3 regions of the Micromonospora xinjiangensis genome follow, and region 1 is predicted to be linked to each of the others. Evidence: riboswitches for the same ligand, from Rfam matches in the RefSeq annotation. Region 1 holds a riboswitch; each other region holds the start of a gene.
The links. Region 1 has a riboswitch for cyclic di-AMP ahead of SM573_RS13110 (C40 family peptidase). Riboswitches for the same ligand answer to the same signal wherever they lie in the genome.
Positions count from the first base shown of each region.

Region 2: it holds a riboswitch for cyclic di-AMP, as region 1 does, so the genes downstream of both, SM573_RS21030 (coiled-coil domain-containing protein) here and SM573_RS13110 (C40 family peptidase) in region 1, are expected to answer to the same signal.
Region 3: it holds a riboswitch for cyclic di-AMP, as region 1 does, so the genes downstream of both, SM573_RS16455 (transglycosylase family protein) here and SM573_RS13110 (C40 family peptidase) in region 1, are expected to answer to the same signal.

Region 1 is NZ_JAXCFO010000003.1:266,642-273,622, reverse strand. It holds gene SM573_RS13120 (pyridoxamine 5'-phosphate oxidase family protein) at 1-218, opposite strand, end outside; gene dcd (dCTP deaminase) at 318-896, shown strand; gene SM573_RS13110 (C40 family peptidase) at 955-1,995, opposite strand; cyclic di-AMP (ydaO/yuaA leader) riboswitch at 2,008-2,144, opposite strand; gene SM573_RS13105 (N-acetylmuramoyl-L-alanine amidase) at 2,401-4,422, shown strand; gene SM573_RS13100 (C40 family peptidase) at 4,514-5,527, opposite strand; gene SM573_RS13095 (GOLPH3/VPS74 family protein) at 5,741-6,415, shown strand; gene SM573_RS13090 ((Fe-S)-binding protein) at 6,491-6,981, opposite strand, start outside.
Region 2 is NZ_JAXCFO010000005.1:468,553-475,533, forward strand. It holds gene SM573_RS21015 (alpha/beta fold hydrolase) at 1-820, shown strand, start outside; gene SM573_RS21020 (HelD family protein) at 939-3,056, shown strand; gene SM573_RS21025 (cation diffusion facilitator family transporter) at 3,160-4,074, shown strand; cyclic di-AMP (ydaO/yuaA leader) riboswitch at 4,228-4,359, shown strand; gene SM573_RS21030 (coiled-coil domain-containing protein) at 4,373-5,437, shown strand; gene SM573_RS21035 (hypothetical protein) at 5,571-6,089, shown strand; gene SM573_RS21040 (SRPBCC family protein) at 6,119-6,589, opposite strand; gene SM573_RS21045 (PfkB family carbohydrate kinase) at 6,771-6,981, shown strand, end outside.
Region 3 is NZ_JAXCFO010000004.1:221,331-228,311, forward strand. It holds gene SM573_RS16440 (N-acetyltransferase) at 3-746, opposite strand; gene SM573_RS16445 (hypothetical protein) at 1,032-1,373, opposite strand; gene SM573_RS16450 (methyltransferase) at 1,682-2,698, opposite strand; cyclic di-AMP (ydaO/yuaA leader) riboswitch at 2,881-3,067, shown strand; gene SM573_RS16455 (transglycosylase family protein) at 3,066-3,734, shown strand; gene SM573_RS16460 (pentapeptide repeat-containing protein) at 3,845-4,507, shown strand; gene SM573_RS16465 (VOC family protein) at 4,606-4,947, opposite strand; gene katG (catalase/peroxidase HPI) at 5,328-6,981, shown strand, end outside.

The sequences.
Region 1 (6,981 bases):
CGGCCGTCGCGCTCCAGGTCACGCCGCTTGGGCGAGTCGATGATGAAGCAGAAGAGACCCTCGTCGGTGATCACCGGTGACACCGGGTGCACCCGGGGCCCGCCGTCGGCACGGACCGTGGCCAGATAGCCGAAGCCCGGACCGTACTGCTGCATGAGAACGCGGATCCCGTCGGCGAGCCGGGGCTCGTCAGCGGCGAATTCGGACCAGGAAGCCATGTGGGCATTCTATCGAACAAATGTACGAGGAGCGACCGCGACGCGCTGGTCACCCGCACCGGATGGGGACCTTCGAGGAAGCCTCGCTATGGTGGTGCGATGCTGCTCTCCGACCGCGACCTGGTCACCGAGATCAAGGCCGGCACGCTCGGGCTGGAGCCGTTCGAGCCCACCCTGGTCCAGCCGTCCAGCATCGACGTCCGTCTCGATCGGCTCTTCCGGGTCTTCAACAACCACCTCTACACGCACATCGACCCGGCCCGGCAGCAGGACGACCTGACCTCCGTGGTCGAGGTCCCCGACGGAGAGCCGTTCGTGCTGCACCCCGGCGAGTTCGTGCTCGCCTCGACGCTCGAGGTGATCTCGCTCGGCGACCAGCTGGCCGGGCGGCTGGAGGGGAAGTCGAGCCTCGGCCGGCTCGGCCTGCTCACCCACTCCACCGCGGGCTTCATCGACCCCGGCTTCTCCGGCCACGTGACGCTGGAGCTGTCGAACGTGGCCAACCTGCCCATCACGCTCTGGCCGGGCATGAAGATCGGGCAGCTCTGCATCTTCCGGCTCTCCTCGCCGGCCGAGCACCCCTACGGTTCGGCGGTCTACGGCTCGCGCTACCAGGGGCAGCGCGGCCCGACCCCGAGCCGGTCCTGGCAGAACTGGCGCACCTGGCCGACCCGCTGACACCACGAGAAGGGGGCCCGCTCCGGGGTCGGAGCGGGCCCCCTTCTCGGCGTACGCGTCAGCCCGGCCGGCCGAAGCTGTGGATGGGGCCGTCGTCGACCTTCTTCATCTTGATCGGCACCCCGGCCTGCGAGGCGTGGACCACCCAGCCGCCGCCGACGTACATGCCCACGTGGTGCAGGTCGCTGTAGTAGAAGACGAGGTCACCGGGGCGTAGGTCCGCCCGGCTCACCGTCTTCGTCACCCGCCGCTGCTGGGCCGCGTTGTGGGGCAGGGCGACACCGGCCTTGGCCCAGGCCGCGAGCACCAGGCCCGAGCAGTCGTACGCGTCGGGGCCCTCGGCGCCCCAGACGTACGGCTTGCCGATCTGCGCGCAGGCGAACTTGACCGCCACTCCGGCCGGCCCGCCCGGGTAGGTGGCCGGGCACGGGGCGGGCCGCAGCGGGCCGCCGCCACCGTTGCCGTACACCTTGATCCGCAGCTTCTGCAGCCGGTCGATCTCGGCGTTGATCTGCTTCTTCTTCGCCGCCAACTGGGCCTCGGCCCGGGTCAGCTGGGCGACCAGGGCGTCGAGCGGGGCCTTCTGGCGCATCAACTCGTCGCGCAGGTCGGCCACCTGCCGCACACCCTGCTGCCGGCTGTGGGCGAACCGGTCGAGCAGCTCCAGTTGGCCGACCAGCTCGCCGGGGCTACGGCTGCCCAGCACGGCGTTGACGGTGGAGACGTCCTCGCCCTTGTACGCCCGTACCGCGAGCGCGCCGACCTCGTTCATAGCCTGGTCGACCTGGAGTTGCAGGGGCTTGATCCGGTCGGCCAACGCGTCGGCCTGCGTGCGCTTGGCGGCGAGCGCCTGGCGGGTGGCGTTGTGCTGCTCGATGACGGGCTCGAGCTTGTTCCAGTCCTCGTCGATCTGGCGCTCGATCTCGGCGATCGACGGGTCGGCGTGGGCCGCTGTCGCGCTGCCGGTCAGGATGACGGCAACGCCGACGAGGGCGGCGAGGGCGGTGGTGAAGCGGGACCAGCGGGAACGCGGCGCGTCCGTCGAGGGGCCGGCGGTCACCGGCCCGATCGACGGCGGCCGCGGGGCATGGTGGGCCACCGGGCTCCGTACTCCTTCTTCCTGACCGCCTACCGGGTTAGCTGACGGGTTCGGGCGGGAAGGGAGGCGCCCTACCGCATTGGCTGCGGATTCACCCCGGGAACCTGGGTCCCCGGCTCGCTCGTCGAGCGACTCGGCGGTGTCGGACCGTTACCGCCCGGGTTGGACGGACCTGCTACCGGGCCGACGATTGACCAGACTAGAGAGCCCCGTTATTGATCCGCAACCCTTCGCGCCGTGACACTCCGTGCTCGCCACCACGTCGGCGGACGGCCGGTGCGATGTCGAAAGTTTTCTTCGAATTCGGTCCGACGACGGAAAGGTATTGACCCCGGTGCGGTGACGGAGTGAAGGTGACAAATACCTGACCCGTCCATTCCTGGGGGTTCGATGCACCTTCCCACCATGTCCAGGGGCAGGCGTGGCCTGCTCGCCACCGCGCTGGTCGCCGCCACCGTGGCCGTGCCCCTCGCCGGCGTTCCGGCCGGCGCCGCCCCGCTCGCCGGCGCCCCGTCGGGCGGTGACCGACAGCAGCAGTACGCCGCCGCGGCGGCGGAGTACGGCGTGCCGGAGAGCGTCCTGCTCGGCGTCTCGTACCTGGAGTCCAGATGGGACACCCACGCCGGCACGCCGAGCACCAGCGGCGGCTACGGCCCGCTGCACCTCACCGACGCGGCCCACGTCGCGAGCCTGCCCTCCGGCTTCCACGTCGACGAGGGAGAGGACCCGCGCGGGGACACGTCCCGCCCGATGACCGTGGACGCACCGGCGGGAGCCGCGGGGGCCGACAGGGCGCCCGCCGCCGCGCTGCAGACGCTCCAGGCCGCCGCCGCGCTCACCGGGGCGCCGGTCGAGGCGCTGCGCGCCGACCCGGCCACCAACATCCGAGGGGGCGCCGCGCTGCTCGCCGCGTACCAGAGGGAGCTGGGCGGCCCGGTCGGCACCGGAACCGACGCGGGGGCCTGGTACGGCGCGGTGGCCCGCTACTCGGGCGCCGACACCGAGGCGACCGCCACCGCCTTCGCCGACGAGGTGTACGACCAGATCCGCGCGGGCGCGAGCCGTCGGACCGACGACGGTCACCAGGTCACCCTCGCCGCCCAGGCGGTGACGGTGCGGGCGGACACCCTGCACCGGCTCGGGCTGCGCCGGGCGGAGCGGCCCGACGGGCTGGAGTGCCCCGTCGGCCTCGGCTGCGAGTGGATCCCGGCCCCGTACGAGCAGTACGGCCCGGGCGCCGGCGACTACGGCAACCACGACCTGGGTAACCGACCGGCCCAGCAGAAGATCGAGTACATCGTCATCCACGACACCGAGGGGTACTACGGCCCGAGCGTCGACCTGGTGAAGCGAGCGGACTACCTGGGCTGGCACTACACGCTGCGCTCGGTGGACGGCCACGTGGCCCAGCACGTCAAGGCCAAGGACGTCGGCTGGCAGGCCGGCAACTGGTACGTCAACGCCAAGTCGATCGGCATCGAGCACGAGGGCTTCGCCGGTCACGGCACCTGGTACACCGAGGCGATGTACCGCACCTCGGCGAAGCTGGTCCGGTACCTGGCCCACAAGTTCCACATTCCACTGGACCGCCAGCACATCATCGGCCACGACAACGTGCCCGGCACGGTGGCCTCGACCGTCGCCGGCATGCACTGGGACCCGGGCCCGTACTGGGACTGGTCGCACTACTTCGACCTGCTGAAGGCGCCGTTCCGGACCACCGGCACCGCGCGGACCGGCCTGGTCACCATCGACCCCGACTTCGACACCAACCGGCCGGCCCTCCAGGGCTGCAACCAGCAGCCGCCCGGCGTGCCGACCCCGCCGCCGCCCGCCGAGCCCTGCCCGCTGCGCGGCTCCTCCGCGGTGGTCCTGCACAGCGCGCCGAGCCACGACGCCCCGCTCGTCAACGACCTCGGCGAGCGCCCGGACGGCACGCCGAACACCATGTACGTCTCCGACCACGGCGCCCGCGCCTCGGCGGGGCAGACGTACGCGGTGGCCGAGGTGCGCGGCGACTGGACCGCGATCTGGTACCTCGGCCAGAAGGCGTGGTTCCAGAACCCCGCCTCGGCGCCGACCGCGAAGTGGGCCACCGGGCTCGTGGCGACCCCGAAGCCGGGGAAGGCCACGATTCCCGTCTACGGCCGCGCCTACCCGGAGCAGGACGCGTACCCGGCCGGCGTGCCGTACCAGACGATCTCGCCGCTGCAGTACACGTTCCCGGCCGGGCAGCGGTACGCGGTCGGCGGGATCCTGCCGAGCGAGTACTACCGCGCGGTGACCTTCGACGGCTCGTCGCCCGGCGACTGGACGGTCGTCCGGGGCGACCTGCGGTACGTGCAGGTCCAGTTCGGCCACCGCATCATGTACGTCAACCTCGACGACGTGCTGCTGCTCCCGTCCCCGATCGGGGCGCCCCGGTGACGGCCGACGGGCCGACCGGGCCCTGACGGTCGGCGGCGAACGCGAGAGCCCCCGGTCGGATCGACCGGGGGCTCTCGTCGTGGGCGGTGGATCAGCCGGGTCGCCGGAAGCCGGCGACCGGCATGTTGTTGATACTCGCCACCTGGACCGGTTTACCGGCCCGTGGCGCGTGCACCATCTGGTCGTTGCCGAGGTAGAGCCCCACGTGGTGCAGGTCGCTGAAGAAGAAGACCAGGTCACCCGGGCGCGCCTCGGAGCGCGGGATGGCCTTGCCCTCGTTCCACTGTGCACCGGTGAAGTGGGTCAGGCTGATCCCGGCGGCCTTGTACGCGTACTGGGTCAGGCCGGAGCAGTCGAACGAGTTCGGGCCGGTGGCCCCCCACACGTACGGGTCGCCGACCTGCTGGCAGGCCGTCTTGATCGCGACGCGGGCCGCCTCGCTGACCACGCCCTTGACCGTCGGGCAGTTCTCCGGCCGGACGACGGTCTTCGGCAGCAGCTTCTCCAGCCGCTTGATCTCGGCGTCGATGTTCTTCTTCTTGGCGGCCAGGTCGTCCCGCTGCTTGGTCTGCGTGACGATCAGGGCGTCCAGCTTCTGCTTCTGCGTGTCGTACTTGGCGCGGATCTTGAGGATGCCCTCGACCTGCTTCCGCTCCTGCCGCGCCAGCCGGTCCAGGATGGTGAGCTGCTCGGTGAGCGTGTCGGGCTTGGCGCTGACCAGCAGCGCACCGACCTCCTGCGAGGGGCCGCTCATGTAGTAGCGGGAGGCGAGGTCACCGACCCGGCTCATCGCGATCTCGGACTGCAGAGCGAGCGGCTCGATCTTCTTCTGCAGGTCGGCCGACTTCTTCTGGTTGACCTTCAGCTGCGCCCGCACCTTGTTGTACTGCTCGATCGTGGGTTCCAGCTGCTCCCACTGCTTGTCGATCTGCGCCTCGATCTCTTCGACCGAAGGCGCGGCGTGTGCCGGCGCGGCGAGCATGCCGGCGCCGACGGCCGCGGCGGCGACCAGGGTGAGCAGGCGGTGGGCGACCCGGCGCAGGCCACCCGGACGAGCGGAACGTCCCGGTGCGTGACGATGGGGGGGCATGGTTGCCACCGGCACCGACTCCTTTGCAACCGACCGCCGGGCGCCTCGCGGAGGGGAAGAGGCGAGGGCAGACGACCCACAGCGGTCGGTGCCCCACGATAGGGAAGCGCCGAAGCGGAATCAAGGCGACGACGCGCGCCGTCACCCTGTGTGGAACACCGCGCGTACGAAGGGTGTCCGTCGCGGCGGACGGGGCTGTCCCGTGCGCCGCCGAACTACCGTGGCGCCATGGCGCACCTCACCCTCGCGCACGAACTCGCCCTCCTCGGCTACGACGACGCGGGCGTCAACCGGCTCGGCGCACCGCACCTCGGATTCGGCCTCGCCGGGGCGCTGCTGCTCGAACTCTCGCTCGCTGGCCGGGTGACGGTCACCGACGGCCGGCTGACGGCGGTCAGCGCCGACCGGCTCGACGTGCCGCTCCTGGACGACGCGCTGGCCCGGATCGCCGCCGACGGCAAGCGCCGCCGCCCGAAGGACTGGGTCCGGCTGCTGGCCGAGGACCTGCCGGAGCGGGTGCTGGACGGGCTGGTGGAGGCCGGCGTGCTGCGTCGCGAGTCCGACCGGGTGCTCTGGGTCTTTCCGCGCACCCGCTACCCGTCCCCCACGGGTGCCGAGCCGGTGGTGGAGACGCGGGCGCGGCAGCGGATGCTGGCCGCGGTGGCGGGCACCGGGCCGGTGGAGCCGCGGACGGCGGCGCTGATCAGCCTCAGCCGGGCCGTCGGGCTGGACCGCAAGCTCTTCAAGGACCTGCCGAAGGCCCAGGTCAAGCGGCGGTTCTCGGAGATCGCCGAGGGTAGTTGGGCCTCGGACGCGACGAAGCGGGCGATCGCCGACACGCAGGCGGCGGTGATCGCCGCGACCACCGCCAGCACGGCGGTGATCGTGACGAGCACCTCCTGACCCCGCACGACACGACGACGGCGGTGGCCGGTGCCACCGCCGTCGCGCGTGCGGGTCCTTCGCGGGCGTACGCCGTCAGCCGGCGACCGGCTCGGCCTCCTTGTCGCCCTGGGCCTGCTCCGGCTTGACGGAGCGGAGCAGGACGCTCGCCACGTCGATCACCTCGACCTGCTCACCGGCCCCCTTGCCGTTCACGCCGTCGTTCAGCATGGTCGAGCAGAACGGGCAGCCGACGGCGACCGTCTTCGCACCGGTTGCCATGGCCTCCTCGACCCGCTCGACGTTGATCCGCTTGCCGATCTTCTCTTCCATCCACATCCGGGCACCACCGGCGCCGCAGCAGAAGGAGCGTTCGCTGTTGCGCGGCATCTCGATGAGGCCGTCGGCGCCCTGACCGTCACCGGCCACGGCGCTGCCGAGCACCTCGCGCGGCGGGGCGAAGACGCGGTTGTGCCGGCCCAGGTAGCAGGGGTCGTGGTAGGTGACGCCGCCGTCGACCGGCTGCACCGGGGTGAGCTTGCCGGTGGCCACCAGGTGGGCCAGGAGCTGGGTGTGGTGCACCACCT
Region 2 (6,981 bases), on a different contig from region 1:
CGCCCGGAGCTGGCACCGCCAGGTCGACGCGTTGGGCCAGGCGTTCGGCGCGGCGGTGCGGGTGGTCGCGTACGACGCCCGCGGTCACGGCCGCTCCAGCTGCATGCCGCTGCCGACGGCGACGCTCGCCCAGCTCGGCGACGATCTCGCGGCCGTGGTCGACGCGGTCGCCCCGACCGGCCGGGTGGTGCTGGTCGGGCACTCCATGGGCGGCATGACGATCATGGAGTACGCGCACCGGCACCCCGCGCACTTCGCGGCGCGCACGGCCGGCCTGGCCTTCGTCTCGACGACCGCCGAGGGCCACACCCACACCGTCTACGGGCTCTCCCCGCGGATCGCCCGGCTGATCCGGCTCGCCGAGACCACCGGCGCCGGCGTGCTGGCCCGGTGCGGGTCCTGGCGGCCGCCCCTGCCGCTGCTGCGCGCGCTTCGCCCCAGCATCCGCTGGCTGCTCTTCGGCGACCACTGCGACCCCGCCGACATCCGTCTCGTCACCTCGGCGGTGGCCCGCGCCTCGCTGCGCTCGATCGGCGGGTTCCGGGCCTCCATCGGGGCACAGCACCGGCTGGAGACCCTCGCCGAGCTGGCCCACCTGCCGGCCGCCGCGCTGGTCGGCGACCGGGACCGGCTCACCCCTCCCCCGTGCGCCGAGTCGATCGCCGCCGCGCTGCCCACCACCGAACTGACCGTCTGCCCGGGCGCGGGCCACATGCTGATGATGGAGCGGCCCGACGAGGTGAACGCCGCGCTGCTCGGCGTGCTGCGCCAGGTGCTCGGCGGCGCGGTGGTCGCGCGGCGGGCCGCGGCCGGGGCCTGAGGACCGCGCACCACCTGGCGGAGCGGCACGGACGACCGGGCGTACCCTCGTTCGGTTGGCCCGGCGTGCGGCGTGCGGTTTCTCGCGCGGCCGCCGCCGACGGGGATCAGGAGAGCGCGTGACCGACCAGACCACCCTGGAGCAGGAGATCGCCGTCGAGCAGCGGCATCTCGACCGGGTGTACGCCCGACTCGCCGAGCTGCGGCGGTCGGCGGTCCGCGCCGAGCGGGACGGCTACCGGCTCGCCCGGGTCGGCAACTTCGGCGCGCTGGTCGAGCGGGACGCCATGGTCTTCCACGCCGCCCAGCGGCGCCACACCCTGGACGCCGAGCACGAGGGGCTGGTCTTCGGCCGGCTCGACCTGCGCGACCGCCAGGTGCTGCACATCGGGCGGCTCGGCATCCGGGACGAGAACGCGGCCAGCCTGGTGGTCGACTGGCGGGCGCCGGCGGCCGCCGCCTTCTACCAGGCCACGCCGGCCCAGCCGCTGGGCGTGGTCCGCCGCCGGACGATCCAGTCGAGCGGTGAGCGGGTCGTCCGCATCGAGGACGACCTGCTCGACCCGGGCGCCGCGCCGCCGGAGATGGCCGTGGTGGGCGACGGCGCCCTGCTCGCGACGCTCTCGCGGGCCACCGGCCGGGGCATGCGCGACATCGTGGCCACCATCCAGCGGGAGCAGGACGAGGCGATCCGCTCCCCCGGCTCGGGGGTGACGATCGTGTCGGGCGGCCCGGGCACCGGCAAGACGGCGGTGGCGCTGCACCGGGCGGCGTACCTGCTCTACTCCGACCGTAGCCGGTACGCCGGCGGCGGGATCCTGGTGGTCGGCCCCTCCTCGGTCTTCGTGGAGTACATCGCCTCGGTGCTGCCCTCCCTCGGCGAGGAGACCGCCACCCTGCACTCGCTCGGGACGCTCTTCCCGGGGATGACCGCCACCCGCACCGACCCGCCCGAGGTGGCCGCGGTGAAGGGGTCGCTGCGGATGCGCCGGGTGCTGGAGCGGGCGGTCCGCGACGCGGTGCCGGACGGCCCGGACGAGCTGCGCCTGCTCTACCGGGGTGAGCTGTTGCGGCTGGACCGCCGCGAGCTGGACGCGATCCGGGACCGGGCCCTGCCCCGGGGCGCACGGCGTAACGAGGTGCGCCGCGCGGGTTTCGACGGCGTGTTCGCGGCGCTGTGGGCGCAGGCACGCCGGTTGGGCGTCGGCCGGCTGCCGGAGCAGCGCGTCTTCGAGGACGAGATCGCCGACCGGCCGGAGTTCCGGGAGTTCCTCAAGGCCTGGTGGCCCCGGCTGCACCCGCGCCACGTGCTCGGCTGGCTGGCGCGTCCGGAGCGGTTGCGGCGGTACGCGGGCGGCGTCCTCTCCGGAGCCGAGATCCGGCTGCTGTCGGAGGCGTACCGGACGCTGGACGCCGACGGGCTGACGATCGCCGACATCGCGCTGCTCGACGAGCTGGACGCGCTGCTCGGCAAGCCGGTGCAGCCGGCCCGGCCGAAGCGGGACCCGTTCCAGCTCGCGGGCGGGGTCCGGGAGCTGAGCACGTACGCCGACCGGCGGCGGGCGGCGCGGGAGGCGGCCCGGGAGCGCCCGGCGGACTACCGGGAGTACGCGCACGTGGTGGTGGACGAGGCGCAGGACGTGTCGCCCATGCAGTGGCGGATGATCGGCCGGCGGGGCCGGCTGGCCTCCTGGACGGTGGTGGGCGACCCGGCGCAGACCGCGTGGACCGGTGACCCGGGGGAGCTGGCGCGGGCCCGGGACCAGGCGCTGGGCCGCCGCCGGCGGCACCACTTCACCCTCACCACCAACTACCGCAACTCCTCGGAGATCTTCGCGGTGGCGGCGGCCGAGATCCGGCGGGTCGATCCCGACCTCGCGCTGCCCACCGCGGTCCGCTCCACGGGTGTCGACCCGGTCGAGCTGGTCGTGCCGGCGACCGAGTTGGAGACCACCACCGTGGCGGCGGTGACCCGGGTGCTCGGCGAGGTGGAGGGGACGGTCGGGGTCATCACCCCGGTGCCCCGCCGTGACGAGGTGGCCGCCTGGCTCGGCGCGCTCGGCGCCCCCCGTCTCCAGGTGGTGACCAGCCTGGAGGCGAAGGGCATGGAGTACGACGGCGTGGTGCTGATCGCCCCGAGCGAGATCCGGTCGGATCCGGGCTCGGGTGTCCGGACCCTCTACGTGGCGCTCTCCCGGGCCACCCAGCGGCTCACGACGATCGATCCGACGGGCTGAGGGCTCCCGCCCCGGTCGGCGGACCGCCCGACCCCTCACTTGCATACATAGCGATGTGAGCATATGTTGGACCGGTCGGAACGGTCGCGCGGAGGGTGGTCTCGTGGGCGCAGGTCATGACCATGAGCGGTCGGTGGCGAACGCCGCGCAGCACCACCGTGGCCGGCTCTGGGCGGCCTTCGCGCTGCTGGCCGCCCTCATGCTGGTCGAGGCGGTGGCCGCCTTCCGCACCGGCTCGCTCGCGCTGCTCTCCGACGCCGGGCACATGTTCACCGACGTGCTGGGCATCGGCATGGCCCTCGCGGCGATCACCGCCGGGCGCCGGGCCACCGGGAACCCGCAGCGCACCTTCGGCCTCTACCGCCTCGAGGTGCTCGCCGCGCTCGCCAACGCGGTGCTGCTCTCGGGGGTCGCGGTCTACGTCGTGGTCGAGGCGGTCGGCCGCTTCGGCGACCCGCCCGAGGTGCTGGCCGGCCCCATGCTGGCCGTGGCCGTCCTCGGCCTGCTCGCCAACGTGGTCGCCTTCGCACTGCTGCGCCCGGGCGCGCAGGAGAGCATCAACCTGCGCGGCGCCTACCTCGAGGTGCTGGGCGACCTGCTCGGCTCGCTGGGCGTCATCGGCGCGGCGGCCCTCATCACGGTCACCGACTGGTGGTGGGCGGACCCGCTGGTCGCGGTGGCGATCGGCGTGTTCATCCTTCCCCGCACCTGGCGGCTCGGGCGGGCCGCGGTCCGGATCCTCGTCCAGGCCGCACCGGAGCACCTCCAGGTGAGCGCGGTGCGCGACCGGCTGGCCGCCGTACCCGGCGTCGCCAACGTGCACGACCTGCACGTCTGGACCCTCACCTCGGGCATGGAGGTGGCCTCCGCGCACCTCACGATGGCACCCGGAGCCGAGATCGCTACCGTGCTCGCCGCCGCCCGCAGGGCCCTGCACGAGGACTTCCACATCGAGCACGCCACGTTGCAGATCGAGCCCGGTGCGGCCGCTGGGGCCTGCGGGGCGGTGGAGTGGTAATGAGGACAACCTTAATTCTTGGCGTGTATCGTCCCCCTATGACCGATTTACCGGTAGTTGTGGCGGCACGCGGAGTCACATCTGCTGCACCAGCCCCACCGGCCCCGGTAGGCTCGGTCCCGGCCTCCGCCAGGCGGCGCCCACCGGCGCCGGCGGGGACCGTCGCCTAATCGCCCGCACGGGCGAGCCGGGGAACCACGTTCGTGGGGTGCATCCGCGTCAGCGGTAGGGATCTTCCGTCCCGAACCCGTCAGCTAACCCGGTCGGCGGCTGACGGAAGGACATGTGCATGCCACCAGTGGCACCCGTACGACGACGCGCCGCCCGCACGGCGGCCCTGATCGCCGCGACGCTCGCCCTCTGCGTCGCGCTCACCCCCGGCACCGCCATCGCGGCCACTCCCCCGGCCGCTCTGGCCGCCGCCGCACCCGCGCAGGACGACGAGGGCGGCACGCCCGCCCTCCGGGCCCAGCTCGACGCGGCCAGCCGGGGTTACCTCGACGCGAAGGCGGCCCTGGAGCGGTCGACGAAGCGCCAGCAACAGCTGACCGCCGAGCTGAAGACGATCGAGGGAGAGCTGGCCCAGCGCAGCGGCAAGGTCGGCGAGATCGCCGGCGTCGCCTACCGCACCGGCCGGCTCGCCGCCGTGTCGGCGCTGCTCAACAGCAACTCACCGGACGGCTTCCTGGATCGCGCGGCCGCGCTCGACGCGGTCGCCGCCAACGAGGACCGGGCACTGCGTGAGCTGATGGAGACGCGGGACGAGATGACCCGCACCCGGGCCGCGGTGGACGGCGAGATCCGCGAGCAGCGCAAGCAGGTCGCGGTCATGACCAAGCGCAAGGAGCAGGCCGAGCGGGCCCTCGAGGTCGCCACCAGCAACTCGACCCGCGCCGCCAGCGGCGGCTCCAACCGCGGCACCTCCACCGCGAACGCCGCCCCGGCACCCCGCAACTCCGACGGGTCCTGGCCCAAGGAGTCGTGCAGCGTCAACGACCCGACCCCGGCCAACGGCTGCATCACGCCCCGCATGCTGCACGCGCTCAACCAGGCCAAGGCGGCCGGCTTCACCCGCTACGTCTCGTGCTACCGCAGCGGCGGCTCGGGAGAGCACCCGAAGGGGCGGGCGTGCGACTTCGCCGCGCAGAAGAACGGCTTCGGCGGTGACGCCACCGGCGGCGACAAGACGTACGGCAACAACCTGGCCGCGTACTTCATCCGGAACGCCGACCGGCTCGCCGTGCTCTACGTGATCTGGTATCGGCAGATCTGGCTGCCCAGCAGCGGATGGAAGTCGTACAGCGGGGCGGGCGGCGACCCGTCCAGCGACCACACCAACCACGTGCACCTGTCGGTGTACTGATCGCGCCGGTGGGTGGTCGCCAGGTGGCGGCCACCCACCGGGCACCGCGCCGGGTCGCTACGTCCCGAAGCGTAGGCCGGGTGTCGTCGGTGGTCGGACGATCCGGGCGGCCGACGCGGGCAGCATCACCCACATGAGCCGGACACCGCCCACCGCCCGCAAGGCCCTGCTCACCCTGCACCTGGTCACCTCGCTGGGGTGGCTCGGCACCGACCTCGTGCTGCTCACCCTCGGCGTCGCCGTCCTGCGCGGGGCCGACCCGGCCGTGGTCTACCCGGTCGCCGCCCTCGTCGGCACGACACTCTTCGCGCCGCTCAGCGTGATGGTCTGGGTGATCGGCGTCGCCAGCAGCCTGCTCACCCCGTGGGGGCTCCTGCGCCACCGCTGGGTGCTGGTCAAGCTGCTGATCACCACGGTGATGGTCGTGCTCGTGCTGGCGCTGCTCACACCGAACCTGCGTGCCGCCGGGGACCTCGGTGCCGCCCTGCCGCCCCGCGACCGCGCCGACCTGATCATCGCCCCGGCCGTGTCCACCACTCTCATGATCATCGCTACGGTGCTGTCGACGTACAAGCCGTGGGGCCGGACGCGGCGGGCGGTCCCGCCCACCACGCGCCGACCGGCCACGGCGGCCGGGCGACCGAGGGGCTGACCGGGCGCCGCGACCGCACGCACCGGTGGTCAGGTCACGGCCGGCGGCCCGCCCGGTTCGCCGTCCAGCACCCCACCGAGCCGGTTCGCCAGCGCCAGGTGCGCGGCCCGGGCCTGCCGGAAGGCGTACGCGAAGAGCGGCGCCGGCGCGGCGAGCGTGATCTCGACGTCGATCCGGACCAGCCCGCCGGGCTCGGCGCGCAGGCGGGTGTGGTTGCGTACCGTCGTGGCGGGCCACTGCCGGGCCACCGTCACGATCTGGTCGGTCGTGTCGACGAGGACATCGGCCTGGTACGTCACCGGAAACCGCACCGGCCCCGCGGTCAACCGATCCGTGACGGTGTAACTGGCCCGCGCTCCCGGACGGGCCGGCACCCGGCGGACCCGCACGATCAGCGGATGCAGCTCGCCCTGCCGGCTCAGGTCGCCGAGCAGGGCGGCCGCGTCGGTGAGCGCGCAGCGCGCCTGGACGGTGTAGCTGAAGGAATCCCGCCTGAGCACGCCGTCTCCCCGCCGCCGTCGGTCGCCCGATCCTGGCCCACCGGGCCCCGCCCGGCAACACCCCGGGTGGCAACCGGGTCGACATCGCACGTTCGGGTGACCTTCGCATAACGGTCAAGCGGTGGGGAATCACACAGCCCTGACCGCCAACGGAGGTGCACACGATGGACGGACACGGCGCATGAGCGGACACGTGATGGTCTTCGCCCCCACGCCCCTGCTGACCGTGACCGTCGACCAACCGGCCGGGCAGCCCGAGATCCACCTGCACCCGGGCGGGCAGGGCGTCTGGCAGGCCCGGATGATCATTTCCCTCGGTGGGGAGGTGGTGCTCTGCACCGCGCTCGGCGGGGAGATCGGCCAGGTCCTCGAACCGCTGCTGGTGAGCGAGG
Region 3 (6,981 bases), on a different contig from region 1:
CGCTACAGGCGGTGCCGCACCCAGACGTTGGGCTCCACGTAGACGGCGTGGTCGTGCGCCACGTCGCAGTGCACCGGCACCAGTGCTCCCGGCACGTGCACGGGGCCGCTGGTGTCGAACGGCAGGCCGGTCCAGCGACGCCAGTCGGCGAGCGTGCCCGTGATCGTCATGGACCGGGGCGCCACCCGTTCGACGCGCCCGCCCGCTCGGACGTGCACCCGCAACCACGGGTCGACGGGCAGGCCGTCCGCCCGGACCTGCCCCGCGTACTCGGTCATCGGCAGGTCGGGCCGGGTGTGCTTGCCGCTCGGCCGGACGGGCGCCACCAGGGTGTCGTACCCCTGCTTGGCGACCGCGCGGCGCATGGCGTCGAGCATCAGCGCGGACAGCCCGGTGCCGCGCCGGTCGGGCCGAATGCAGATCTCCAACGCCGAGACGAGGTTGGTCTCGGCGCCGGAGAGACGGTTGATGGTCGCCCGCTGGATCACCCGGTCCCAGCCGCCGTCGGGCAGTTCCGGCTCGGTCCAGCGCAACGGCACGGCGTACGCGCGGGCGACGGCGCGTCCCGGGTCGGCCGGGTCGACGGCGACGAACACGAACTCCGGGTACAGGTCGTGGGCGACGCTGTAGTACACCGAGCCCATCGGATCCCAGAGCATGAACTGCGGCCATGCCCCCTCGAAGTCCTCGTCCAGCAGCGGGGCGAAATCCGGGCGGTCCGCGAGGCTCACGATGTCGAGGGTCACCGCGGCACCGTAGAGGACGGTAGGCCGCCGCGCACCCCCAATTCGCCGGTGGCCCCCGTACCGCCGCCGTAGCGGCCCCTCGCCCGGGTCGCCGGGTCGGAGCCCTCGTCGCGCACCGGCCGAGCGGCTGCCCTGGCGCCGCCCGCCGGTCACCCGGGGGCCGCCGCGCTGGCCGGCGCCGCTCAGCTCCTGCGTCACCGGTCATCGGCGGCGGCGCCCCGGGGCTGCCCGGTGCGCCCGGTCGGGAGGTAGCCCCGGTGTCCGAGGCGCGCCGACGCCCCGCCGTTACGCCGCGGAGGCGCTCGTCTCCGCCCCCCGTACGTGGGCGGTCGTGCCGCGGCGCGCCGCGGGCACCACCGAGGCGCCGGCCCAGCCGGCGGCGGCATCCCGAGCGAACGGGGTGGTCGGCTCCTCCGCGCCCTCGCCCTGGGCCGCCCGCAACGCGCGTTGCGCGTTGTTCCACGCCGTGCACGGCCACGCCTCGCCCGCGCAGAGCAGGTTGCGGCAGCCGCCCTCGCCGTCGGGTTCGTGCGCGTCGGCCACCTCGAGGGCGAGCTTCCACAGCAGCGGGTCACTCACCCCCTCGGGGCGGTCTGTGACGGCATCGCTACGGCTTGTCTCGGACATGGTCGTCCCCCCTGGGATTCGTGTGCCGCCCTACCTTCACCACTGCGTCCCCCCGGTAAACCACGACTGGGGCGGCACTTCTGCCGTGGTCTCCGCCCGGATTCTCGCCGACCCCCCTGACGTCCTCCAGGCATGCTGGTCGTCATGTCGCAGTCATCACGCCGCGACAGGCTGGTTGACCGGCCACTATCACCATCCGTCACCCGTCACGCGGCGCACGGTGACGGCGGGGTGCGGCGGTGTGCCTGCGACGGCACTGCGCGCGGCCGGGGATGGGTGGCGCCCACGGGCCGCCTGCTGGAGGCCGGTCAGGCGCGGTGACCGATCACCGCCCCGTTGGCGCCCGGCGCGTCGAAGGGCACCGTACGGACGTCGACGAACCCGGCGTCGGTGAGCCAGGCGGCGTACTCGGCCGCGGAGTAGTTCCTGCCGCCCTCGGTCTCGACGAGCATGTTCATGCCCATCAGCGCGGCCTCCGGCGGGCCGGTGCGCTCGTCGTTCAACAGCAGTTCGCAGACGACCAGCGCACCGCCGGGTGGAAGCGCCGCGTGGCACCGGGCCAGCAGCGCCCGGTTGGTGGGCTCGTCCCAGTCGTGCAGGATCATGCTCAACAGGATCACGTCGTGACCCTCCGGCAGCGCCGGGTCGGCGAGGAAGTCGCCGGGCAGCGCCTCGATCCGACCGGTCAGGCCGGCGGCCGAGATCTGCTCCTCGGCGCGGAGGCAGACGTGCGGCAGGTCCAGGACGGTCGCCCGCAGGTCCGGCAGGCGGCGGCAGAGCTCGATCGGGAACGCCGCGGCGCCGCCGCCCACGTCCAGCAGCCGACGGTACGGGCCGAAGTCGTACGCCTCGGCGAGGGCGCGCGCGGTGAAGCTGGAGGTGGAGTACATGGCGTCCCAGAACTGGGCGATCATTTCGGGATCGCTCGTGTCGAACATCGACTGCTGGGTGGCCGGGTCCCAGGTGAGCGGCCGGTCGGTGCGCAGCGCGTCGGCGATGCGGTGCCACGGCAGGTACGTGCGCAGGTCGGAGTATCTGACCTGCCCCCCGAAGTAGTACGGGCGACCCTCGACCAGGAACTGCTCGGCCAGTTCGGAGTTGCGGTATCCGTCGCCGGCCCTGCGCAGCAGGCCGAGCGAGGCGCAGGCGGCCAGCAGCATGTCGGCCGGGCGCTCGGCCAGCCCGAACTCGGCCGCGGCCTCGTCGACGGTGATGGTCCGTCCGCCCGCGAGTCGGGTGAACAGGCCGAGCTCCACGCCGACCGCGAGGGTCTTGAAACCCCAGACGCCGGCGACGAGACGCATGAGAGGAGTGGGACTGAGCATCGATACATAAGATCATGGATGGGCGGCCCGGTGGGTGCGCCGCGGCGGCCGCAGCACACCTCCCGCGGGCCCGCAACTGGAGAAACGGCGCTCCCGTGTGGACCGGTGAACAACTTCACAGGCAGTGGGCGATCGACCTGAACGGTGCCTAACGTCGATCGGGTTCGCCAACGTGGACACCGCGACCGGTAACGCCAAATCCTGCCGCCGGTCGTCGGCACTCGTGATTCAGGCAGGAGCGGGGGACCCACCGTTCCTCGGCGCCACCGGCCTCCCGTGCCGGGCGCCTCGGGGTGAAGCCGCCCATCCGCGGCCGGGCTCCTCAGCCCGAACCCGACAGCTCACCTCGCCGGCGTGGAGGAAATCCATGTCATCTTCGTACAACGCCCGTCACCGGGCCGTGACCGCCCGTCGCGCCGCCGTCGGCACGCTGGCCGCAGGCGCGGTCACCGGCGCCGTCGCACTCTTCGGCGCGGCGCCCGCCCAGGCCGCGGTCAACTGGGACGCCATCGCCCAGTGCGAGTCCGGCGGCAACTGGCACATCAACACCGGCAACGGTTACTACGGTGGCCTGCAGTTCTCCCAGAGCACCTGGGCGGGTTACGGCGGCAAGAAGTACGCCGCCCGCGCCGACCTCGCCACCCGTGGCGAGCAGATCGCGATCGCCGAGAAGGTGCTCGACGGCCAGGGCATCGGTGCCTGGCCGACCTGCGGCAAGAAGGCCGGCGCGACGTCCTCGAAGTCCACCTCGAAGTCGTCCAAGTCCACCTCGAAGTCGTCGAAGTCCACCGCGAGGTCGACGTCGAAGCCGTCGCCCGAGCCGGAGCGCTCCAGCGGCGGCGAGAAGTCGACCACCCGTGGTGAGCGGCCCGCCGCGACCGGCCACACGTACGTGGTCCAGCCGGGCGACACCCTCTCGCAGATCGCCGAGGCGCGCCACGTGGCCGGTGGCTGGCACGCCCTGTACGAGCGGAACGAGCGCGTGGTCGGCGACGACCCCGGCCTGATCTTCCCCGGTCAGCGCCTCAGCCTCTGATCGGCTCGACCGCGACGGCCGGGGGCCCGCGATCCCGCGAGTCCCCGGCACGGCCGGGTCCGCGCCGCCGGGCGGCGTGCCCAGCCCGCGTCCCGGCAGGTTGAGCACACGTGCGCACCACCACGATCGGCGACGTGCGGCTCCTGCTGCCGGACCTCCACCCCGACGACCTCGACAGCGTGACCGAACTGACCGACGGGCTCACCGAGGCCCTCGTCGAGGGCGCGTCCCGACCCGGTGCGCGACTGGAGGGTGTCCGCGTCCGCAGCAGTCGCATCGCCGGTGCGGACCTCAGCGGGGCCACCTGGGAGACCGGCGGCCTGCACGGCTGCGAGATTGCCCGCACCGATTTCTCCGGCGGCGCGCTGACCGGTGTCACCATCGAGCGCTGTGTGATCACCGGCTCCCGGTTCACCGGCGCGGAACTCACCGACGTACGCCTGAAGGACGTCCTGTTCGACGGCTGCCGGTTCGACTACGCCACCTTCCAGCGCGTCACCGCCGCCGGCTCGGTCGCCCTCACCGACTGCACCCTCGCGGACGCCACCTGGTCGACCTGCCGCCTGCCGGGCATCGCGCTGCGCTCCTGCGACCTGACCGGCCTGGACCTGCGCTCCTGCCAACTCACCGGCGCCGACCTGCGGGGCAATCGCCTTTACGGGCTCAGGACGCCCCTGGACAACCTGCGCGGTGTGGTCCTCGGCGAGGATCAGCTTCCGGACCTCACGCGGTTGACCGTCGGCGCCCTCGACCTCACCGTGCGCCAGGATTGACGCCGAGGAGGCATCGCGCGACGACGACCGGCTCCCACTCGTCCCGTGAAACCGGAGCTGATCGTCCACGCGGCCGTGCTCCCCGTCCGGGCAGGCGGTCAGCGGGGAGCACCCCCGAAGTCGATCTCGTTGCCGTCCGGGTCCCGGTATCTCGCCTTCCGGACACCGTTGGGGTAGGTCTCCCGATGCGCGGGCTCCAGCCCTCGCGCGCTCGCCTCGGCCACGCGGGCGTCGAAGTCGTCGACGAAGACGGTGTGCAGTGCGTGACCGGCGCGCTCCGGCCGGTGCTCGACGAAGACGAACCGGTGCTCGGCCAGCTCCCACACCGCCTCGGTGTCGCTGGCCACGAACGTCGGCGGCGACCCGAGCAGCCGCTCGTACCACTCGATTGCCCGCGCGTAGTCGGCGACGGGGATGCCCGCGAAAAGATCGACAGCCATGGTGTCAGGCTAGGGCCGGCCCCCGACATCGCACGGTGGGTCCGCCCGTGGAAGATCCACTAGGCTGGCGGCGGCCCCCGGTGACGTCCAGCCCATTTTCTTGACCCATTCCAGAAAACGGGTGAGACTCCCTCCCGTGACCGCGACACCGGACTTCCCACAAACGTTGCGCGGAGCCGCGTCGCGCGTGACCCGTCCCCGGCCGGCCGTGCCGTTCCCGCCACCGGCGTCGACCGCGCCGCCGGTGCGGCGCCCGGCCTGACCGCCACCGAGGACAACGGCTGATCCATGACGCCGAGCACCCTCTGGGCCCGCCCGTGTCCCAGAGGTTCCACCGCAAGCACCCACTGATCCCCCTGGTCAGTCACGGAAGGAACCAGATGTCCGAGAACCACGACGCCGTCGTCCACGACGCGGAGGCCGGCAGCGAGTCCCGCTGCCCGGTCGCGCACGGACGCGCCCCGCACCCGACCCAGGGCGGCGGCAACCGCGGCTGGTGGCCGAACCGGCTCAACCTGAAGATCCTCGCCAAGAACCCGGCCGTGGCGAACCCGCTGGGCGAGGAGTTCGACTACGCCGAGGCGTTCAAGAGCCTCGATCTCGCCGCGGTGAAGCGGGACATCGCCGAGGTCCTCACCACCTCGCAGGACTGGTGGCCGGCCGACTTCGGCCACTACGGCCCGTTCATGATCCGGATGGCGTGGCACAGCGCGGGCACCTACCGCCTCCGCGACGGCCGCGGCGGCGCCGGCGCCGGGCAGCAGCGGTTCGCGCCGCTCAACAGCTGGCCGGACAACGGCAACCTCGACAAGGCCCGCCGCCTGCTGTGGCCGGTCAAGAAGAAGTACGGCAAGAACCTCTCCTGGGCCGACCTCATGATCCTCGCCGGCAACGTCGCCCTGGAGTCCATGGGCTTCAAGACCTTCGGCTTCGCCGGCGGCCGCGCCGACGTCTGGGAGCCCGACGAGGACGTCTACTGGGGCCCCGAGACCACGTGGCTCGGCGACGAGCGTTACACCGGCGACCGGGAGCTGGAGCAGCCGCTCGCCGCGGTCCAGATGGGCCTCATCTACGTCAACCCGGAGGGCCCCAACGGCAATCCGGATCCGATCGCGGCCGCCCGGGACATCCGCGACACGTTCGCCCGCATGGGAATGAACGACGAGGAGACCGTCGCCCTCATCGCCGGCGGTCACACGTTCGGCAAGACCCACGGTGCGGGCACCACCGACCACGTCGGGCCGGAGCCCGAGGGCGCCCCGATCGAGGAGCAGGGCCTGGGCTGGAAGAACAGCTTCGGCACCGGCAAGGGCGCGGACACGATCACCAGCGGCCTGGAGATCATCTGGACCACGACGCCCACGAAGTGGACCAACAACTTCTTCTGGAACCTCTTCGGCTACGAGTGGGAGCTGACCAAGAGCCCGGCCGGCGCCCACCAGTGGAAGCCCAAGCACGGTGCGGGTGAGCGGACGGTCCCCGATGCCCACGACCCGTCGAAGCGGCACGCCCCGGGCATGCTGACGACCGACCTCGCGCTCCGTTTCGACCCGGTCTACGAGCAGATCTCGCGGCGCTTCATGGAGAACCCGGACGAGTTCGCGGACGCGTTCGCCCGCGCGTGGTTCAAGCTGACCCACCGCGACATGGGCCCGATCCAGCGCTACCTCGGCCCGGAGGTCCCCGCCGAGACGCAGATCTGGCAGGACCCGATCCCGGCCGTGGACCACGAACTCGTCGACACCGAGGACGTCGCCGCCCTCAAGGCCCGGATCCTCGCCTCGGGCCTGTCGGTGTCCCAGCTGGTCTCCACCGCGTGGGCGTCCGCCTCGACGTTCCGCGGCGGCGACAAGCGCGGCGGCGCCAACGGGGCGCGCATCCGCCTCGCGCCGCAGAACAGCTGGGAGGTCAACAACCCTGACGAGCTGGCGCGGGTGCTGCGCACCCTGGAGGGCGTCCAGGAGGCGTTCAACACCGCCCAGACCGGCGGAAAGAAGATCTCCCTGGCCGACCTGATCGTGCTCGCCGGCGGTG